DNA from 2 places in the Desulfofarcimen acetoxidans DSM 771 genome. Region 2 is predicted to be linked to the other one. Evidence: predicted binding sites of a transcription regulator. Region 2 holds the regulator's gene; the other holds the start of a gene.
The links. Region 2 encodes HrcA, which represses chaperone genes, less so after heat shock. Its sites were predicted from a motif close to TGTTAGCACTCNNNNNNNNNGAGTGCTAACA; they were not measured.
Positions count from the first base shown of each region.

Region 1: htpG (molecular chaperone HtpG) is a predicted target of HrcA. The motif match lies at 4,029-4,059, and genes of this name have one in related genera.

Region 1 covers NC_013216.1:2,543,370-2,555,071, reverse strand. The annotation lists gene spoVAC (stage V sporulation protein AC) at 1-398, shown strand, start outside; gene spoVAD (stage V sporulation protein AD) at 400-1,413, shown strand; gene spoVAE (stage V sporulation protein AE) at 1,410-1,769, shown strand; gene DTOX_RS11640 (BaiN/RdsA family NAD(P)/FAD-dependent oxidoreductase) at 1,974-3,212, shown strand; gene DTOX_RS11635 (hypothetical protein) at 3,209-3,805, opposite strand; gene htpG (molecular chaperone HtpG) at 4,241-6,124, shown strand; gene DTOX_RS24830 (hypothetical protein) at 6,362-6,496, shown strand; gene DTOX_RS11625 (hypothetical protein) at 6,529-7,032, shown strand; gene lgt (prolipoprotein diacylglyceryl transferase) at 7,038-7,811, opposite strand; gene DTOX_RS11615 (hypothetical protein) at 8,214-8,537, shown strand; gene purL (phosphoribosylformylglycinamidine synthase subunit PurL) at 8,553-11,441, shown strand; gene purQ (phosphoribosylformylglycinamidine synthase I) at 11,438-11,702, shown strand, end outside.
Region 2 covers NC_013216.1:3,418,753-3,430,454, forward strand. The annotation lists gene dnaJ (molecular chaperone DnaJ) at 1-328, opposite strand, end outside; gene dnaK (molecular chaperone DnaK) at 524-2,365, opposite strand; gene grpE (nucleotide exchange factor GrpE) at 2,404-3,018, opposite strand; gene DTOX_RS15635 (TCP-1/cpn60 chaperonin family protein) at 3,021-4,598, opposite strand; gene hrcA (heat-inducible transcriptional repressor HrcA) at 4,620-5,657, opposite strand; gene hemW (radical SAM family heme chaperone HemW) at 5,779-7,077, opposite strand; gene lepA (translation elongation factor 4) at 7,193-9,001, opposite strand; gene DTOX_RS15655 (hypothetical protein) at 9,052-9,564, opposite strand; gene DTOX_RS21635 (hypothetical protein) at 9,784-10,242, shown strand; gene spoIIP (stage II sporulation protein P) at 10,366-11,400, opposite strand; gene DTOX_RS15670 (copper amine oxidase N-terminal domain-containing protein) at 11,599-11,702, shown strand, end outside.

The DNA of each region.
Region 1 (11,702 bases), 880 kb from region 2:
CGGTGTTGATGAATTGCGCTCGGGCTTTTCTGGTGGGTGGCACTATTTGTGTCTTTGGACAACTTATTCAAGGTTTTTTTGTCAACCACTTTGGTTTCACTCAAAAAACTGCGGGTAATCCTACTGTAGCCGTACTCATTCTAATCTCAGTAATTCTTACTGCCCTGGGAGTATATGATCATATTGCACAGTGGGCGGGTGCCGGTACTGCCGTACCTGTAACAGGCTTCGCCAATTCCATAGCTGCGGCAGCCATTGAACACAGGAGTGAAGGATTTGTTCTGGGTGTAGGCGGCAATATGTTTAAATTGGCCGGTTCCGTGATTGTTTTTGGAGTTTTTGCCGCCTTTGTGATTGCTTTGATAAAAACACTGCTTACCATGCTGGGAGGAGCCTGATATGCTGCGCGGACATCAAACCTGGGTATTTTCCAGTAAACCTTGCATTATTGCTTCAAGCGCTATAGGTGGGCCTTTTGAGGCACAGGGGGCTCTGTCCGGTGATTTTGATATTTTGCACGATGACCTGTGGCTGGGCCAGACGACTTACGAAAAAGCTGAAAAAAAATTGTTGGAAGATGCCTGTGAAACGGCTATTCAAAAAGCCGGTTTAAAAAAAGAAGATATTCAGTTTTTTCTTTGCGGGGATTTAATGAACCAAATAGTATCCAGCAGCTTTGCAGCCAGAACCTTGGGCATACCGTTTTTCGGTCTTTACGGCGCCTGCTCTTCTTCCATGGAAGGCCTTGCTCTGGCAGCTTTGCTGCTAGACAGTAAAGCTGCCAAATATGTATTGTGTGCTACCGCCAGTCATAATGCTTCTGTGGAAAAACAATTTCGCTACCCTACTGAATACGGTTCTCAAAAACCACCTACAGCCCAGTGGACGGTGACAGGGGCAGGTGCCGCTATTCTGGCTCCAAAGGGCCAGGGACCGAGAGTCAAGGCTGCTACTATTGGCAGAGTAGTAGATATGGGCATAACTGATCCTTTTAATATGGGTGCTGCCATGGCGCCTGCTGCGGTTGACACTTTGGAGGCTCATTTCAGGGATACGGGTCTTGGGTTTGATAATTATGATCTTATTGCTACAGGCGATTTAGGCAGAGTTGGCAATACCATTGCTGTTGATTTACTTAAAAAACATGGTTTACCTGTACCGCAGGATAAATTTACTGACTGTGGTTTGCTCATATACAAGGAAGACCAGCCGGTAATGGCGGGAGGCAGTGGCTGTGCCTGTGCTGCAACAGTTACATATGGCCATATTTTTAACCGGATGAAAAAAGGTGAACTGAAAAAAGTTTTGATTGCCGCTACAGGCGCTCTTTTGTCTCCTCTAACCTTCCAGCAAAATGAGAGTATTCCCGGTATTTGTTACGCAGTCAGCTTTGAATATGATGGGGAAGGATGATTCTTTTGATATTTGTTTGGGCTTTTTTAATCGGTGGTTTGATTTGTGTTATAGGTCAGTTGCTGATGGATGTGGCCAGGCTCACTCCGGCTCACACCATGACACTTCTGGTGGTATCAGGGGCTGTGCTGGGTGGTCTGGGGTTGTACGAACCTCTGGTTGAATTTGCCGGTGCCGGTGCTACTGTGCCAATAACCAGTTTTGGCAATTCTCTGGTTCACGGCGCTTTGACGGAGGCTAAAACTACCGGTATGGTAGGGATATTAACCGGGATATTTGAAGTTACCAGTGCCGGTATTTCAGCTGCAATTATTTTTGGTTTCATGGGCGCGCTGATTTTTAGGCCTAAAGGTTGATGCGTTGCATGAGCTTTATGGTCAATAACCAGGCTGTTTTTCAGACCGATTCAGCTGCATTTTGAATATCGGTTTGCATGGTTTGCTAAGGAGATTTATAATATGCTTATATTTAATATTTGCATATTGGCTCGGAGGTTTATATAGATTATGATTTGATTAGATGAAAAAGTTTGGATTATAACGGTAATTCGGAGGTTTAACATGGGTTACGATCTGATTGTGGTTGGTGGTGGGCCGGCCGGTATGCTTGGAGCTGCAGCGGCTGCTGAGAAAGGACTGAAAGTTGTTCTGCTGGAAAAAAACGAAAAGCTGGGTAAGAAGCTGTATATTACCGGCAAAGGCCGCTGCAACGTGACCAATAACGGTGATATGGATGATTTTTTGCGCAATATTACAACCAATAAGAAGTTTTTATACAGCTCTCTTTATAGCTTCAGCAATCAGAGCTTGATAGAGCTTTTGCATTCTTTGGGAGTTAAAACCAAGGTTGAAAGAGGCAGCCGGGTATTTCCGGTATCTGATAAATCAAGCGATGTGATAAAAGCGCTCAGCAGGCATTTGCACGAAAATCACGTGGAAGTCAGGCTAAATACTGAGGTAAAACGGGTAACTCAAGAAGGAAGCTGTACAACAGGTGTAATGCTGCGAAATGGGAGCCTGGTAAAGGGTCAAAAAGTGCTATTGGCTACCGGCGGTTTATCTTATCACCAGACCGGTTCAACCGGGGACGGCTATAGGATGGCCGGTCAATTAGGGCATTCTGTTATTGAACCAAAGCCTGCTCTGGTTCCTCTGGTGTGCAGAGAAAAATGGGCCAAAGATTTGCAAGGTTTGACCCTGAAGAATGTATCTGTCAGTGCTGTGGTAAACAATCGTGCGGTAACAGAACAGTTCGGAGAACTGCTTTTCACACATTTCGGGGTTTCCGGCCCGGTTATACTGAGTATTAGCAGTTATTTAAAAAATTACTGGTCACAGGCTCCGGTAAAGCTGTGGGTTGATTTAAAACCCGCTCTCTCAATAGAACAACTGGATATGCGGCTGCAGAGGGATTTTCAAACCTATCAGAGCAAGCACCTGAAAAATGCACTGGATGATTTGCTGCCGCAAAGAATGATACCGGTGATTATAGGTTTATCCGGGTTGGATGAACACAAACAAATTAATCAAATTACTAGATTAGAACGTGACAAGCTGGCACATACATTTAAAAATATTACTATTACTGCAACCGGCACCAGACCGCTGGCGGAGGCTATTGTTACAAGCGGCGGCATTAATACTAAAGAAATTAATTCTTCAACTCTGGAATCAAAACTTATTAAAGGCTTATACTTTGCCGGTGAAGTTATCGACGTGGACGCTTTAACCGGAGGTTATAATTTGCAAATAGCTTTCTCTACCGGTTATTTGAGCGGCAGCAGTGCCGCTCAAAATTAAAGGTAAGAGTCTATTTCTTTTTCTATGGCTGTAACTTCTTCTTCCGTTAGCTTACGGCTTAATAAGTTGGTTAATGCTTTAATGGAAGCTCCCACAGCTATTCTCCTGATATCGGGTTTTTCTGCAGCCGGCTCAAAGACTTTTCTCGGCTCATATTTAGCTGACGGCAGCCCGGGACTCATTTGTTCAGCCAGCATGTCCAGTGTCGGAGGTTCACTTTCTCTTTCAACAGCCGGTTCGAAGTCCCCGAATTCCGTGTTCCTGACAAAGCCGCTGTTAAAAGATTTATTTTCGGGCTCGCTAAAGGCATTCTTTTCTTGAAGCCTTTTAGCTTTGGCCTTTTCTTTTTTTTCAAAAAATATTGAGTGCTGTTGTGCAATAATTTCTTCAACTTCCGCCAGTTCGCCTTTATGTGCTTCCAGAAATATAAATTTATCCGGTTCGTACTTTTGCGCGATTTCTATTAAATCATGCTGGTTGGCAATAAGAGCTTGCAAAGCGGGGAACACCTTAATGGGGACCTTAGCCAGATCCTGATCATAATTAAAACCGCTGGCTGTTAATTCAGGTGTTTTTTTCTTGGTTTTGGCCATGCAATCACGTCCTTTAGAATGAGTTTTTGCCAAGCTTAATTTTAATACAGTCAAACGGTATAGTACAAGACCAATTATCCCTGAGATAAGGTTATAAAATTCTTCGTTTTAAAAAGGATAATAATGATATTGGTAGAAAATTAGCCTAATTTAGTTTTATTGAAGTATTTTTCGGTTAAAATATTATTGCATTTTGTTTGTTGTTTTGCTAATATTTATTTGGTGTTAGCACTCGCTTCTCATGAGTGCTAGTAATTAGTGAAAAGAGTTCTTTATATTATGGTAAAATTATGCTTACAATGAATTTATTGTAATTTAAGGTCGGTATTGCATAATTTCCGATGAGCGCGAGCGCCTGTGGCTGTTCGAAAGTTGCTTAAGGCGACTTTCTTGAAATAATAAGTATTTTTAAATAAAATCTTGGAGGTGTATTGTATGTCTGTTAATCTTGAATCGGAAAATTCCGGATCCAAACAGGAGACCAGGGAGTTTCAAGCTGAGGTCAAACAACTTCTGGATATAGTGATTAATTCTTTATATACTGACCGGGAAATTTTTTTAAGAGAGCTTATTTCCAACGCAGCGGATGCTTTAGAAAAGTTCCGCTATGAAAACATTATCAATAAAGATGTAAGTGATCCTGATTTGCCCCTGCATATTTCTATTGAGTTAGATGAGAAGGAAAAGCTTCTGATAATTTCAGATACCGGTATTGGCATGACAGGTGATGAATTAATAGAAAACTTGGGTACTATAGCTCATTCCGGATCTAAGGCTTTCATTAAGTCTATGGCAGATAATGACAAAAAGGATCTCAATTTAATCGGCCAGTTTGGTGTCGGTTTTTATGCCGCTTTTATGGTGGCCAGGAAAGTTACCGTATTGACAAAGTCCTATCAACCTGAAGCACAGGCATATGAATGGTCTTCTGAGGGTATGGGCAGTTATGCTGTCAAAACAGCCGGCGGCATCACAAGGGGAACCAGAATAATATTGGAACTCAAAGAGGATGCCCTAGACTTTATCAAACCGGAAACCGTTAAGCGTATTATCAAGCAGTACTCCAGTTTTGTGGCCTTTCCGATTTTTATTGGTGAAGAGAAAGTTAATACCGTGGAGGCCATTTGGACAAAGAATAAGAATGAAATTAAAGATGATGAGTACAACGAATTCTACAAATTTATCGGCAATGCTTATGATGAACCTTTTTATCGACTGCACTTTAACGCCGATGCGCCTTTAACCATTAATGCCATATTATTTGTGCCAAAAAACAATTTGGAACAGGTTGGCTTTGGCAATTTGGAGCCGGGAGTAAATTTATACTGCCGCAAGGTTTTAATTCAGCAGCATTCGGAGGGAATTTTACCGGAATGGCTTCGTTTTGTCAAAGGTGTGGTGGACAGCGAGGAAATACCGCTGAACATATCTCGCGAGACCATGCAGGACAGTGCCCTGATGGCAAAGCTGCGCAAAGTGCTTACCGGCAGATTTTTAAAATTCCTGGCTGAGCAGGCCAAATCCGATCCGGAAAAATACTCTGAATTCTATAAAGAATTTAGCAGGTTTCTCAAAGAAGGTGCAACATCTGATATTGTACATCGCAAAGATATTGTCAAGCTGCTGCGTTTTGAGTCTTCCAAGACAGAGGATGGAAAGTATACCTCTTTTGAGGATTATCTATCCAGAATGAAAGAGGAGCAGAAATACATTTATTATATTAACGGTCCCAGCCGTGAATTTATTGAGGCCGGGCCTTATCTGGAAATGTTTAAGGCAAAGGATATTGAGGTTATTTATACCCATGAAGCGGTCGATGATTTTATCATGACTCATGTGGGAGAGTTTGAGGGTAAGAAACTTATTTCTGCTGACCAGTCTGAGTTGGAGCTGCCGGAAACTGAAGCTGAGCTTGAGACAGGGGAAGATGCGCTGGACAGCGATACCATAAAAGCCTTATCGGAATGGTTAAAGCAAGCTCTTGGTGATAAAGTCAGCGAGGTAAGGGAATCAAAACGATTGGTGGACAGCCCGGCTGTTTTATTGAACATGGACGAGTTTATGACCAGCAGTATGCAGCGGGTGATGCAGGCAGTGCATAAGGACTATATGCATATGGGCAAAAAAGCTTTGGAAATTAATCCCGGGCATGAATTAATTAAGAGATTATCAGCACTGCGTGAAAAGGACGAGGAATTTGCCAGGTTGGCTGCTGAGCAAATATATGATAATGCTCTTGTCTCGTCAGGTCTGTTTGTTGACCCTCGCCTGATGGTCAGCCGCATGTACCGTATTCTTGAGAGGGCATTACAGCAATAGGTTTGTTAAACTGTAAAAAATAGCCCTGCGGCTTTAATAGCGGCAGGGTTATTTTTTTTAGACTAGGAAACTCTCATGAGCATTAACTCATAGAATAGCATAAAAATGAAAACATTTTCGTGAAGAAATTATGCTTATGATGGAGCCATGGATAAATCATTGTTTAATGAAGTGCAAATTTATGTTGCATAAATAAGGTTAGTATTGCATGATTTTCTATGAGATTCATATGCTGCAGTGAGCACCGCGGAGAATGAAAACGGTACTTTTGAGTTTATTTTCAGAGTAGCACAAATGCCTATGGCTGCAAGAAAGCCGCTTAAAGCGGCTTTCTTGCAGGTCAAGCTTGAAAAACAGGTAACAACTATGTAATATGTGTATATGGTAATGTAGGGGGTGGGCAGATGCGGGAAATAGTATTGCCAGAACTGGTTGCTGAATTGGATGACGCGTTAATTCTGGTTGTAACCAGCTCCGGTGACGGTTTAATGGGTTTATTTGAAAGAATATATCGTAAAGAGGAAATTGATTACAGGGTTAAGTGGGAATTAATTAAGAAAGATGATAAGAACTACCTTATAGGTCTGTTAGTACTATGGGATTCTGAAAAGGATCCTGTAACTATCGGTTTTTCTCAAGAGCTGTGGAATTTTTTGTCTATTATCAGGCAAAAAGGACAGTTGATTTTGATGGTTGACTGGCGAATATTAGAGGAAGGTTTAACCTTTGAAGGAGAAATAATGGATACTATTCTTCCCAAGGCAATGGTTATCAACGATGCCGAAACAGGTATGGATTTTCTATTAAAACAGGTAATAGATGAAGTATTAAGCAGCGAACCCCAGGAAAAGCTGTATGAGTTGCTGGATATTCTGAGACCCGCTGCAGCTCCCAATTTTCTAAACTGATTGCTTTAAACATCAAGTTTTGTTGCTCTGAATCTTTTGTAAAAATATAAGAAAATCGCAGTTACTATCAGTGTCAAACTTACCAGTTGAGCCACTCTTATATGCCCTAGCATTAAACTGTCTGTGCGTAAACCCTCAATAACAAATCTGCCTGTCGAATACAGTCCCAGGTAGATTAAGAGTATTTCACCCTGAAACTTTTTACGCGTCAGACGGGTTGTTAGGAAAACGAAAAGGCTAAAATTCCACAGTGATTCGTAGAGAAATGTCGGGTGAAAATAACTTCCGTTGATATACATCTGGTTTTTAATAAATAATGGGAAATGATTGATGAAGTTTTCGCTAACCGGTCCCCCGTGTGCCTCCCGGTTAATAAAATTACCCCAACGGCCAATGCTCTGTGCCAGTACAATACCCGGTGCGATAAGGTCTCCTGTACCCCAGAAGCTTAGGTTTTGTTTTTTTACATAAAGATAACCGGCTGTAATGCCTCCCAGTAAGCCTCCGTGAATAGCCAACCCTCCATGCCATACAGCCAGTATTTCCCATAAATTTTCCCGGTATTGACTCCATTGAAAAATTACATAATACAGTCGTGCTCCGATAATGCCTGACGGTATTGCTACGGTTGCTATGTTTAAGATATGTTCAGGATTTACACCTGCTTTTTTAGCATTATGATAGGCAACTATTAATGCGCTTAAAAAGGCCAGAGCCATAATTACTCCGTACCAGTGAATAGGAAAAACTCCTATAGAAACGGCCACAGGATCAATCATATTACCGACAACTCCTTTATATATCAACATGCTTATATAATACTTGATTTTTTACAAGCCTACAACAATTAAACCTTTAACAAAAATGTTTAGACTAAAAAATTTTCCGTTTACTTGTAAATATAACTATTTAAACTCTAAATAAAGCTATTAACACATAAACTCTTAAAACTTTTAGTGTTTTACCGTATTATAAGAAATAACTTGAAGAACACATACGCCCTCCTTAATTATATATTCTAATTTACAACCCCCTAGTTTTAGGGGGCTTATTATTTTAGTGGTTGTATTATAATCTAGCCTCTTTTTACAGATAAAATAATTCAATCTGTAAAACATTTATAAATTTAATAGGTGCTTAAATATGATACAATAGTGATTGGAAAGGGGGCTCTAAGAAAAATGAATCTAACCACGCCCAAAAAACCTGATTTTAATGAGTTCCGCAAGCTTTTTATGGAGCAATTGAGCCTGATCAGCGGGAATAATATAGATGATCCGTTTTTAAAATGGCAGGAAACGGGTAAGAGGGAAACACGCTTAAAGCTGTTGGAGAATTTTTATGCAAAAATAGTAGAATTATACGGCTTAGAAATTGAACAAAATGCGTCATTAGTAGATTTAGACGGTTATATTGAAAGTGTGATCGTTCAAATCCATCATACCTGTTCAACCATGTACCTGGTCGAAAGAATAAATGATAAAATACGTGCAAAAATGAACTGAGCGGGGGAGTAGTTGATGAATATTCAGGAAGTAAGAGTAACCAATAAGTTTTCCCTGCCAGATCCCAGGGGAGAAGAAATATTATATGAAATAAAGAATGCTCTGGGCATTAATAGTGTACAAGAAGTAAGAACAACCAGGGTTTATCGTTTTGAAGGAATCAGTGAGGACAATGCTTTATACCTGGCTAAGAATCTTTTAGCTGAGGAAATATTTCAAATATGCCAGGTCAATGCCCCTGTTATAACGGGAGCGGACGTATGGCTGGAAGTTGCTTATCAGCCGGGAGTAATGAACCCTGAGGTAGCTTCGATCATCAAATCGGTCAAGGATTTGGGGATTGAAGATTTGCTTGCCGCTGATTCGAGCAAGGAATATTTTTTTTGGGGACAGGATATTAGCGTAGATGAGATTAAGTTAATCACTGATAAGCTGCTGGTTAACGCCACTGTGGAAAGAGTGGTAACTGTAAAACCTGAGACCCTGCTGATTTCGGGTCAACCGGGCACTACCGGGACAATAGCTGTGCGAAAAATGAATGATCAAGAGCTTATGCAGCTCAGCAAGGATAACTTATTTTTGAATCTGGAAGAAATGAGGGTTATCCAGAACTATTTTATTTCTATTGACCGAGATCCCACTGATTGTGAAATCGAAACTATAGCTCAAACCTGGTCAGAGCATTGTGGTCATAAAACTTTCCGGGCCAAGCTGATGGTTGACGGCAAGGAGAAAAAACCATTGCTCAAGCGGTTGCAGGAAGCTACAATAGAGGCCGGGCACCCGCTGGTGCTTTCTGCTTTTGTGGATAACTCCGGAGTTATGCGATTTTATGAAGGTCAGGCCATATGCGGCAAGGTGGAGACACATAATTCACCCTCAGCCATCGAACCCTACGGAGGCGCTATGACCGGCAGCGGGGGAGTGTTCAGGGATGTCATGGGTACCGGACAGGGTGCCAAAGTTATTGCCTCTACGGATATGTTTTGCTTTGCTCCACCCGATATGCCTGCGGAGGTTATTCCTGCCGGTTGTTTGCATCCTCATTATTTGCTGCGCCGTGTAGTGGCAGGTGTGCGTGATTACGGCAATCGGATGGGTATCCCTACGAACAACGGTTCGGTCCATTTTCATCCGGATTTCAGGGCTAAGCCAACAGTGATAGTCGGCGCTTATGGTTTGTTGCCGGCTGAACGCTGTCAAAAGGCCAGTCCCCAGGCGGGAGATGTTGCCCTGGTATTAGGTGGGCGCACCGGTCGTGACGGTATTCACGGGGCAACATTTTCCAGCGCGGAGATGACAGACATGACTATAACTGTAAATTCAAGCGCTGTTCAAATAGGTCATGCAATAGAGGAAAAAAGGACCAGCGATGCTATTTTAGAGGCCTCCCAAGAGGGTTTAATCCGTGCCATAACTGATTGCGGCGCCGGTGGCTACGGCTCTGCATTGGGTGAAATGGGTGAAAAAATTGGGGTTAAGGTATTTTTGGATCGGGTACCTCTTAAATACCCTGGTCTCAACCCCTGGGAAATCTGGTTGTCGGAAAGCCAGGAGCGTATGGTATTGGCTGTAGCGCCCGAGAACATGGACAGGGTTATGGCTATTTGCAGGAATTATAATGTTGAAGCAACTGCCATAGCTGAGTTTACAGGTGACGGACGCTTACTGGTAACCTATAACGGTGAAAATGTTTGCGATCTGGACATGGAATTTCTGCACAACGGGTTGCCCCAACGGGTTATGCAGGCAGCCTGGGTAAAAGAAGATTATGAGGAGCCTCAATCACCGGATATTGTTTTTGATAGTGCTGCTGCCGGCTGCGGAGAGGTTGTCAATCTGAGCAATGTCAGGGAGAAGATTTACCAGGCGGTTATGTCTCACTTGAATGTATGTTCTAAGGAACCAATTGTCAGGGTTTATGATCATGGGGTACAGGGGTCAAGTGTTTTACCGCCCTTTACCGGTATTTTCCAGGATGGGCCGAATGACGCAACTATTATTTCCCCTCTTTTGGATAAGCCCTATGGAGCAATAATCAGCCATGGATTAAATCCCGTTTTAAATAAAATACACCCTTATCACGGCAGCCTATGGGCGGCGGTAGAGGCGGTTTCCAATGCGGTGGCTGCAGGTGCCAACCCCGAAGATTTAACATTGATTGATAACTTTATCTGGCCTTTCCCTGATGAGGAATCTTTGGGCGCTCTGGATATGTCGGTAGACGCCTGCGTGGATTTTGTTAAGGTTACCGGGATGCCTTTTATTTCAGGCAAGGACAGTTTATCCAGCACTTACAGGGGTAAGGACGGGACTGTGTTGAAGATTCCTCCCGTTCTGTGCGTCTCCGTGTTTGGACGCATAGCAGATGTGCAAAAAACAGTTTCTTCGGATTTCAAATATACTGGCAGTCAAATTGTGCTCCTGGGTGAGAGGAGAATTTGCGAGATGGCCGGATCAGTTTATTATGATTTGGCCGGCTACACTGGCAGCAACCTGCCCAAGATTAATTTGGAAAAGGTGAATAAGGTTTTCCATGTACTTCACCGGGCTATTTCCGGCGGTGCAGTGCCGGCCTGCCATGATATCAGTGAAGGGGGCCTGGCGGCGGCTCTGGCTGAAATGTGTTTTGGAGGAAATGTGGGAGCCGAAATTTCAATTCCGGCAGGGGAAAACCCTGAATATTTCTTGTATAACGAGACTGCCGGTTGCTTTATGGTTGAAATTCCTGACGGTATGGACGCTGCCGAACTATTTGCCGGTATTCCTTATTATGTAATAGGAAAAACTGTTGAGAAATTGTCTGTTGAAATCCTTTATGAGGGCAGAGAGCTTTTTGATGTTTCTCTCAGCAGTCTGAAAGCTGCCTGGCAGCAACCTATGAAGGGGGTATTTCGCCAGTGAAACCCAGAGTTTGTATTTTAAGAACCGACGGAACCAATTGCGATTTGGAAACATATCATGCTTTTGAAATAACGGGAGCTAATTGCCGTCTGGTGCATGTTAATCAACTCAGAAACGGTGAGCAATCACTCTCGGAATATCAAATTCTGGCAGTACCAGGCGGTTTTTCTTACGGTGACGACATTCACTCAGGAAAAGTGCTGGCTGTAGAGCTAACTTCTTTCTTAAAGGAGCAAATGCTGCAGTTTATAAACTCTGATA
Region 2 (11,702 bases):
GCCTGCGTCCACCGCCGCCGCCACCAAAAAACATATCGAATATATCGCCCAGACCGCCAAAATCACTGAAATCAAAACCGCCACCGCCAAAACCGCCCTGCTGCTCAAAAGCGGCGTGGCCGTAATGGTCATATGCAGCTTTCTTCTGGGGATCCTGCAAAACATCATAAGCCTCGGCTATCTCCTTAAACTTAGCCTCGGCATTAGCGTCACCGGTGTTAACATCCGGGTGATATTTACGGGCCAGCTTGCGAAAGGCCTTTTTTATCTCCTCAACCGAAGCGTCTTTTGACACGCCCAAAGCCTCGTAATAATCTCGCTTTGCCATGAGTACACCACCTTGCTTGCTACTCTCTTTTATATACCTTAAACATTATACATTAAATGACCCTGGAAAGTGTAATAAAAATAATATTTTAACGCAGTACAGGGGAAACCTCACGGTTCCCCTGCTCTGCTGCATAACTCCCAACGAGTATAAGTACCTATGGCTGCTTGAAAATCGTTTAAAGCGACTTTCTTGTTACTTCTTATCCTCATCTTTTACTTCAAACTCTGCGTCAACTGTATCATCCGGAGCGGCACCTCCGCAACCCCCGGAGCCACAGCCGCCGCCCTGCTGCGCGGCTTCCTGCTGGTACATGGCAGAGGTCAGCTCGTAGAGAGGCTTGGTTAATTCCTCGATTTTGGTCTTGAGAACTTCCAGATCAGCGCTGTCATTGCCCAGCATTTCTTTGAGCTCGTTGGTTTTCTGCTCCAGTTCCGCAACCTTGGCCGGATCCAGCTTATCTTTATTCTCTTTAACCAGTTTTTCCGACTGATAAACCACGCTGTCGGCCTGGTTTCTCACTTCTACCTTCTCTTTAAACTTCTTATCCTCTTCAGCATGTTTTTCGGATTCCTGAACCATTTTTTCGATTTCCGAATCGGACAGGCCGCTGGAAGCGGTAATAACCATGCTCTGTTCTTTTCCGGTGCCTACATCCTTGGCTGAAACACTGACTATGCCGTTGGCGTCTATATCAAATTTAACCTCAATCTGAGGCACTCCGCGCGGCGCCGGAGGAATACCGGTCAACTGAAAGCGTCCCAGTGTCCTGTTCTGAGCCGCCATGGAGCGCTCACCCTGCAGCACGTGAATATCCACTGTGGTCTGGCCATCGGCTGCGGTAGAAAAAATCTGGCTCTTGGAAGTAGGAATAGTCGTGTTGCGCTCGATCAACCTGGTGAACACGCTGCCCAGGGTTTCAATACCCAGGGAAAGCGGTGTTACATCCAGCAGCACCACATCTTTGACTTCACCGGACATGACACCTGCTTGAATAGCCGCGCCCAGAGCCACACACTCGTCCGGGTTGATACCCTTGTGCGGCTCTTTGCCCAGGTACTTGCGGATAGCATCCTGCACGGCGGGAATTCTGGTAGAACCGCCCACCAGCAGCACTTTATCAATATTCTTAGGCTCCATACCGGCATCCTGCATAGCCTGCCTGGTCGGGCCCATGGTTTTTTCCACTAAATCAGCGGTCAGCTCGTCAAATTTGGCTCTGGTCAAATTCATATCCAGGTGCATGGGGCCTTCCGCACCGGCGGTAATAAAAGGCAGGTTGATATTGGTGGACATCACGCCGGACAGCTCGGTTTTGCCTTTTTCGGCGGCTTCCTTTAAACGCTGCAGGGCCATGCGGTCTTTGCGCAGGTCAATGCCATTCTGCTTTTTAAATTCTTCCGCCATATAATCAATGACTCTCTGGTCAAAATCATCACCGCCCAGACGGTTGTTGCCGCTGGTAGCCTTAACTTCAAAAACACCGTCACCCAGTTCCAGGATGGACACGTCAAAGGTACCGCCACCCAGGTCATAAACTAGAATAGTCTGATCTTCTTCTTTATCCAAACCGTAAGCCAGTGAAGCCGCGGTCGGCTCGTTGATAATGCGCAGCACATCCAAACCGGCGATTTTTCCGGCATCCTTGGTAGCCTGGCGCTGGGCATCAGTAAAATAAGCGGGTACGGTAATAACCGCCTGGGTTACCGTACCGCCCAGATATGCTTCCGCGTCAGCCTTTAATTTCTGCAGAATCATAGCTGAAATTTCCTGCGGGGTATAGTTTTTATCGTCAATCTTAACCTTGTAATCGGAACCCATATGGCGCTTAATAGAAGTCACCGTACGGTCAGGATTGGTTACTGCCTGGCGCTTGGCCACCTGTCCTACCAGACGCTCATCTGTTTTGGAAAAACCGACTACCGACGGGGTAGTGCGGGCGCCTTCCGCGTTGGCTATAACTACAGCTTCGCCGCCTTCCATAACAGCCACGCAGGAGTTAGTGGTTCCTAAATCTATACCTATAACTTTAGACATGATGAAAACCTCCTATAAACATTCTCTATATTTAATAATTAGACTGACTTAGCCACCTTAACCATCGCCGGTCTGATTACCTTATCCTTGAGCATATAGCCTCGCCGCAGTTCCGCTGCAACTGTATTATCGGGAAACTCAGACGTCTCTTCCTGCATTACTGCTTCGTGCTTGTTCGGGTCAAACTGCTCTCCGACCGCTTTAATGGGACAAAGGCCTTCTTTCCCCAGAACTTCGTTAAACTGCCTGTAAACCATTTTCATGCCCTCCATAAAAGACTCCTGAAAGGCTTCTTGATTGCCTTCCTTGACCTGAATACAGAGCGCCCGTTCAAAATTGTCCACTACCTGCAGTAGGTTAAGCAGCAGATGCTCTGTCACATACCTGGCCAAATCTTCTTTTTCCTGCTTGCTGCGGCGGCGGAAATTCTCGAAATCAGCCTGCATTCTGAGCAGTTTATCGTAATAATCCTGTGCCCTTACAGTCTGCTCCCGCAGCCTATCCTGCAAAACCTTGGGATCTGCCGAAGCTTGTTCATCCGGCTCGAGCACTTCCACTTCCGGCTCCACAGATTCCTGCTCCTCTTCATTTCCTTCCGCCAGGGTTTCCACAACCTGCTCCTCTTCCCTTGCTTCCTTGTCTTTAGTCACCATGCTCACCTCACCGTCATATCTGAAACACTGTTTAAATCTGGACTTTTATACTCTTTCATTTTAATAATGGTATCTATCCTCAAAATAGCCTCGGCAATTTCCCCCGCGGCTTTTAAAGCATAAGTTTTAACAGGCGCCGGATCTACCACTCCTAAAGCAAGCATATCAACCACCTGCCCGCTGTCGCAATGAACGGCCAGTGAAGTGCTGCCGCCGGCAGACTGGGCAGCCATAACATCCCCCAGCTTTTCCAAGGGGTTAAAGCCGGCATTGGCCACAATCTGGGCCAGCGGGCGCTGCAGTGCCTCTACTACGCAATCAATGCCATAAACAGCCATGCCGCTGACCTCGCCTCGCATTTTCTCCACCATGCGGGCGGCGGCCAGTTCCAGCGAGCCTCCCCCGGGAAGAATACCCCCCTTAACGGCTGCCTGCACGGCAGAAGCGGCATCTTTAGCAATACGCTCCCGCTCGCCCACCACTTCAGCGGTAGCCGCGCCAACCAGCACGGTGGCCAGCGGCTTGCCCTTGCCTTCCAAGATCCAGACCTGCTCCAGCAGCTCATCCTCCTGTACCCGCTCGGCTTCTCCCAGAAGTTTGACCAGCTGCTGCGGGTCTTTTTTCAGGCCGGTTCTTTTAATCATAACCGCTCCCGTGTGCTCGGCCACCTTGCGCAGCTCACTGTGAGCCACCCGCTGCACCACCATAACCCCGGTATCAGTCAACATTTCCTCAGCTATATCAGCTACTCCCCTGTCTGTAAGCACCAGCCCCACACCTAAAGAGATAATCTTTTGCAAATTGTTCTGAAATTCAGCCTGCAGTTCCAGGTAGTGCCGAAAACCCGCCTCTGTGGTCAGCGCTTCCTCTTCGATAGATTCCGCTTCCAGCGCGTCATCCAGCACCAATACCCGAACAGAACTTAAAACTCTGGGCATCTGCCGGTTCATAGCTTCCTTATTAATAATTACGCCCATAAAAACCTGGTTCAAAGCACCTTCTTCAGCCACCACGGCCTCTGACAGTTTAAAGGATTGCTTGAGCAGTTTTTCCCGGCCGATCAAACCGGCTGCCTCCACTACAAGTTCGGCAATATCCTCATGCTCACGCCCGGCTACCAAGGCAACCTGACGCAAAACCGGGTCAGTGAGGCTCTCCACCGCCCTGGTTTGCCCCTGCATGAAACTGAGAGCCCGCTTGATGCCGGCACGCAATCCCTCAATGACTCTGGCTGCCGGAACACCCTTGACTACCTGCTCAACACCTTTGCCCACCAAAGCACCGGCCAGCACGGCGGCAGTCGTGGTACCGTCTCCCACTTCCTCCTGCTGGGCCCTGGCTATATTGATCAGCATGCGGGCCGCCGGATGGTTGACTTCCATCATGGTCAGAATAGTAACACCGTCATTGGTAATCACTACATTACCGAATTTGTCGACCAGCATAGTATCCAGACCCCTGGGGCCCAGCGTGCTCTCCACTGACGAAGCTACCGCCCTGATAGCATCGGCATTGGTAATTAAGGCCGACAGTTTTTCATCAACTTCCGCTCCGGCACTGGCCTGCTGTTTGAGACTCAAAGCTGTTCCCCCCTGTGTTAATTAACCTCCGCGCAGCATTCTCTCCAGAGCATCGGATAAGCTTCTGGTTAAAAACTCCACCACGCTGACTGTCCTGGCATATTCCATCCTGGTAGGACCTATGATGCCGATACGTCCCATCATCTTACCGCCCATCTGGTAACCTGAAGTAACCATACTGCAGCCTTTAATTTCATCCTTATTGATTTCCCCACCGATGCGAACTGTCACTCCTTCATTAGACACATCAGACATCAAATCACATAAAAGCTGCTCTTGTTCCAAAAGGCTCAAAAGCGTTTTGACCTTATCAATATTTTGAAATTCAGGTTGATCTAAGATATTAAATACCCCGCCGAGGTAAATTTTATCCTTTTTTTCCACTGTCAAACTCTGTTCCATCAGTTCCATAGCCAGGTTCAGAACCTGCTTATGTACGGACAGTTCCATATAGATATCTCTGATCAGGCTAAGTTTGATACTCTCCATATTTTTGCCCTGTAATTTGGCATTTAAAACCTTTGAAATAATATCCAGATCACTTTGTTTGATATTTTCCGCCACTTCAATCATGCGGTGGTTAACTGTACCTGTATCCAACACCACCAGCACCATAGCCTGGGTGGGACTCATTAAGACCAGTTGTATATACTTAAAGGAGCTGACGCTTACACTGGGTATCAATACCAGGGATGTGTAATTGGTTAATTGAGTCAAAAGCTGTCCGGTGCGCTGTATAACCTGGCCGACATCTTTGACCTTCTTATCGTACTCGTCCAGAACAAGCTGCTCTGCTTCCTCACTCATTTTCTCGTTCTCCATCAGGTAATCTACATAATACCTGTAACCAAGATCAGAAGGTATTCGGCCGGATGAGGTATGAGGCTGTTCAATCAGGCCCATATCCTCCAAATCAGTCATTTCGTTGCGTATGGTAGCAGGGCTTACACCTAATTTGTACTTGCGGGCTATGGTTCGGGAACCCACCGGTTCGGCAGTCAATATATAATCTCTTATAATGGCCATGAGGATCCGTTGCTTTCTCTCATCCATCTTCATCCGGTTCACCCCCTTTGTTAGCACTCTATGCTGCTGAGTGCCAACCTTAATATAAAAAATAGCACTTGTAAAATTATTTGTCAAGAGTTTAGAATAAGTTAGTTTCATTTAGTTTATTCTCTTAGACAAACTCTCTGAAAACTATATTGGCCAAGGGGAGTCCCTCCTCTGTCAGCCGCAGGAAACCGTTTACTGTTTCTATTAAGCCAAGGCCGGTTAGTTTTCGGATCTGGCGGCTGTACAAGTCTTCCACTCTGACAGCAAAGCAGCGGGCAAAGGCTTCCAGGTCCAGACCATTTAACATTCTGAGTGCCAGGAAAATTGTTTCGGATATTTCTGTTTCCAGACTGATCACTTCACTGCTCTCCAATGGAAGTTGGCCGGCTGCCAGTTTTTCGGCGTAGGTTTTCAGATCACCGCTGTTGCTGCAGCGGATCTTATTTAAGTAGGAATGGGCTCCCGGCCCTATGCCCAAGTACTCACCGTGCTGCCAGTATAATATGTTATGGCGGCAGTATTTGTTCGAACGGGCAAAGTTGGATATTTCGTATTGCTCAAAGCCTGCTTCTTTAAGAAAGGTTCCGGCATACCGGTACATGGCCAGCTCGGCTTCCTCTGTGCAGGGTTCGATATGGCCAAGAGTTACCGATTTCTCCAGGGGAGTTCCCTCTTCCAACTGAAGTCCATATAGCGAAAGGTGCTGCGGATTCAGGTCAATTATTTGTTCCAAGCAGGTCTGCCAGCCCTGCATTGTCTGACCGGGAATGCCGAAAATCAAGTCCAGGTTGATATTGTCAAAACCCTGGCGGCGGGCCAGCTTTACAGCCTGCAGAGCCTCCTGAAAAGTGTGGATACGGCCCAACGTCTTTAACAACTGCGGTTGACATGCCTGTACACCCAGGCTCAAGCGGTTAACCCCGAATTCCCTAAAAAGCGCCAGGTTTTCTCCATTTACGGTTCCGGGGTTGGCTTCTGCCGTGAATTCGGCACCGGGAGCCAGGGGCAGGGAATGTCTGAGCGTTTTTAATATTACGCTTAACAGTGAAGCAGGCAAACAGGTAGGTGTTCCGCCTCCCAGAAAAACAGAGGTAAACACAGGAGCAGCAAATTCATCATAAGCATAATTTCCTAGAGCATCAAAAAATTTCTTACGGTTTTCCGTCTGGGAACTGCTCCGGAAAAGCTCCGCATACAAGTTTATTTCTCTTTGCAGGGCTGCCGAGTAGATTTCTGCGGCGGCATTTTCATAGGGATAGGAAATAAAATCACAGTAAAGGCATTTCCTTATGCAAAATGGGACATGTATATACAGTCCCATTCCAATTTCTTCATTATATTGCGCAAGCGGTGCTGTTTTATTCGCCGCGCTTGTTGTTTTTGTTATACTTGTCATTAAAATGTTTTCCGTATGATATTTCATAATTTGTTGTTCCTCTTGCCGAACCGGATATTTTCAGCACAAACAAAATCAATCTTACCTTCCAGATCACTCTTGCCTGTCATCACCTAACTTGAGCTGTGCTTACTATAAGGTTTTACTTATCATTGATACTCAGCACAGCCATAAAGGCTTCCTGCGGAATTTCCACATTACCAACCTGCTTCATACGCTTTTTGCCTTCTTTTTGCTTTTCCAACAGTTTGCGCTTTCTGGTTATATCGCCGCCATAGCACTTGGCCAGCACATCCTTGCGCATGGCCTTAATATTTTCACGGGCAATTACTTTATTGCCTATACTGGCTTGAACCGGTATTTCAAACATCTGGCGAGGGATCAGTTTACGCAGACGCTCCACCAGAGCTCTGCCCCGATAATAGGCTTTATCCTTGTGCACAATCATGGACAGGGCATCCATTACTTCCCCGCCGATCAGTATATCCAGCTTAACCAGGTCAGTCTCTTTGTAGCCGGCCAGGTCGTAATCCAGCGAGGCATAGCCCTTGGTGCGGGATTTCAACTGGTCATAATAGTCAAAGATAATTTCACTTAAGGGCATTTCGTAAATCAACATTACCCGTTCGGGGCTAAGGTATTCCATATTTTTAAACTCGCCGCGCTTTTCCTGGCATAGTTCCATAACCCCGCCGACAAAATCCTTAGGCACCATGATAGTGGCTTTGATAAAAGGTTCCTCAATTTTAACCAGTAAATCCTGCGGGGGCAGGTTGTGGGGGTTCTCCACCCGGAACACATCCCCGGAGGTAGTGGTCACCTGGTAAACTACATTGGGCGCGGTGGTAATCAACAGCAGATTGTATTCCCGCTCCAATCTTTCCTGTACGATTTCCATATGCAGCAGGCCTAAAAAGCCGCAGCGAAAACCAAAGCCCAGCGCCGCTGAGGTTTCCGGCTCATAAACCAGGGCGGCATCGTTTAGCTTGAGCTTCTCCAGAGCATCTCTTAAATCTTCATAATTGACCGTTTCCACCGGGTAAAGACCGCAAAAGACCATGGAGACAGCTTTGCGGTAACCGGGCAGCGGCTGGGCGGCGGGCCTCTCCGTGCCGGTAACCGTGTCACCTACCTGTATATCCTTGACATTTTTAATGCTGGCAGCGAAATAACCTACCTCACCCGCATTAAGCACACCTGTATCAGTCATGGCAGGCTGAAACATGCCCACCTCATTAACCTCCATTTCCTTGCAGGTAGACATCAAGCGGATATTCATGCCTTTCTTAATTATACCGTTCACTACACGCACATAAGCGATAACACCCTTATAAGGGTCATAGTGGGAATCAAAAATAAGCGCGCTGAGCGGAGCGTCGGTTTCCCCTTTGGGCGGGGGGATTTTCTCCACAATCTGCTCCAGAATCTCCTCCACACCCAAACCGGTTTTGGCCGAAGCATATACAGCGTCACCGGTATCCAAACCGATCACTTCTTCAATTTCCTTTTTAACCCTTTCAGGCTCTGCACTGGGCAAATCCACCTTGTTGATTACAGGAATAATCTCCAGATCATGCTCCAGAGCCAGGTAGACATTGGCCAACGTCTGGGCCTCTATACCCTGTGCCGCATCCACCACCAGCAAAGCCCCCTCGCAGGCAGCCAGGCTGCGGGATACTTCATAGCTGAAATCAACATGTCCCGGCGTATCAATTAAATTGAGCAGATACTGTTGCCCGTCTTTAGCCTTATAGCTAAGGCGCACAGCCTGGAGCTTAATAGTTATACCCCGCTCTCGCTCCAAGTCCATTTGATCGAGAACCTGCTCATCCATCTCCCGCTCTGTCAGTGTTCCGGTATATTCCAAAAGCCTGTCGGCCAGAGTTGACTTACCGTGATCAATATGAGCAATAATACAAAAATTTCTTATCCGGTCGCGACTATACTGCATGAATTTTCCTCCTATCCAGAACGACCATAAAAACCCTTTATATTATATCATTATCTTATGATGTCCTCAATAGAAGGGATATAATTAGAAATCGGCACACGTGACGAAACAAATTCCTGATATCTTTTTAAAAATGTTGTGCAGACAACATCCACCCTCCAGGTAACCTGACAAACCAATTGCTGATACTTGTACAATAATTTTTGCATCATCTCCATTATACTTAAGCTCTTCTCTTTTAGCTCAGCCACAAAGGCATGATATTCTTCACCTGGCTTCAGACCAGTAATCTTACCGGTATAACCGTTAAGCAGCGAAACCTGTCGCAGGCACTCTCCGGCCAGCCCGTTAACCTCTTCTTTATCCGGAAGCTTTATATACACCCCTTCGCCCAGTATCTTTATACGGTAATGCCCCTCACCCAGCTTCTCTGCATAAAGGGCATGCACATTCTGCCCTGCAGGCAGCATATCATTTAGATGAAACAAGACCAGCTGCACACCCCAAAATAATCCCCCGAAAAAGAGCAGCAGGCTGGCTTTGACAGCCATTCTTCTACCCATGCATAAGGCCCCCAAGATTTTTTACTTCTATACTGCTCAACTTGAGAAAAATTATACATTTAATTTAAAAACTACTTTCACTAATAATAATCACCATATCATTCTAAAATTTATCTGCAAAGGTAGGAATAAGTTAATTCAGGTCGAATTCTAACATATAGTTAAAACAAAAATTGGCGCAATTATATAAATAGCAACAACCCGGCAGCAGCAGCCTTAATGACCAGGATGAATTATAGAAAAAAAGAAGCTATAAAAGTTAAAGCAGCTATAGCCAGAATGATTGCTCGTATGCAATTGGATCAAGCTAAATCAGCATTAATAACCATTTTCTCAGATACATATATACCTCTGAATGAGGATGAAAGACTGGAGTTTCATAATATATTGTATAAGGAGATGAATCAGTTGGAGGTGGAGAAGTATATGGAATATACCACTTACTATCATACACAAGGCTGGATAAAAGGTAGAGATGAAGGTAGGGCTGAAGGTAGGGCTGAAATGCTTGTAAATTCCTTCAAAAAAAAGTTTGGTACCGAACCTCAAGGCTTAAGGGATAATCTTCTAAAACTTTCCCCTGAAATACTGGATGATTTAATCTATACGCTTTTTACCAGCAATGATGCACAGCACTTCTTGCAAATGGTTGAAAAAGAACTGACAAAGAATCAATAAAGTTAATGAGTTTTGCATATTAGCTATGTTATATATCAACTGAGACATAAAATAATAAGTGTAACTTATCTTATTACAGAACCGATAAAAGCGTGGACAAATTTGTCCACGCTTTTATCCTCACTAATCATTTTTATTTATCATACCGGCCAGCACATCCGCCACGAGTCCGGCCGAATAAAGGGCTTCATCCGTAGTATTGTCAACACTGCCGATTTCCAGCAGTATGGAATTTGAGTGCAGGTGCTGGTTGTAGCGGCCTTCCTTAACTCTGACACCCAGAGACAGGCCCGGATAAAGCTCATTCATCCTGTCTGCCACCCTTTGGGCAAAATCACGATTTTCCTCCCAACCCGGAAAAGGAGACCTGGCGTCGGAACCCACCACGATCATCACTCTTGCCGCCTTTTCACCTTTTATCTCTACCATAGTCTGTTCCCGGCTTTTCGCCGAATCACGGTGAATATCCAGCACAAGCTGCAATTTAGGGTTGCGTGCGATCAAATCACGGGCTACCTTTTCTGATTCCAGGTAAGCATTATTGTACACCTCATCATTGATACGATCCGAGATAGCCGTTCTTATGCCGTACTTTTCCTCCAGCACCTTTTTTAAAGTAACCGCTGCTTTTGTTACACCTCCCCTTTGACCTTCCAGGCGGTCCACCCCGTCAGTCAGTGCATAGGTCTCACCTGTATGAGTGTTGTAAATTGCCACCAGACAGTCCTTGCTCAATTGAACAGTTTTCTCCTCATCGGCAACAACGGGCAAAGTAACATCAGGTTCATTTTCAGGCGCCTGCACTTTACTCAGCAAAGGCAAGCCCAGGCTCATAATATACTGGGGGCCGCGCAAATCCACTCCCGGCAGATAAACAGCAAAAACATTCTTTTTTCCGGACTCGTCCACACTCACCTGACCAACACCGGAAAGCACCGGCATTGCTATACTCATCAGGCTAAGCGGGTTGCGTGTCAACCAGACCGAAAACCTATTCATACCGCCTAGCATATACGGGCAGCAAAACCGGACTGTAAAACCAAACCCGGCACTAAGCATCATAAAAAGCAGCATATATGCAATCAGCCTGGAACCTTTCCCATTTTTAAAACGGCGGCGGCTCCGGCAGCCTAAAGAAGACGGATAAATAAAAATCACCCCTCCCATTATATGCCATAATATATGTCGGGATCTAAAACAGTATGAGAAAATTTTTCCGGTCTTTAATGTGAATTAAGGAATGGGAAAATATAAGCACTATAGAAAACGTAAAGGAATTATCCCAATAACGTAGAATACTAACCTATATAAAAGATATTTTACGTCAAAGGATAATTTAAGCCGAAGGAGAAAAGAATGCGAAAGATTAATCTAATATCAGTTTTTGTGATTCTTTCCATATGTTTTTTCTGTTCAAATGCCAGGGCCGGCGAGATAAAAATAATTGTCAACGGACAAGA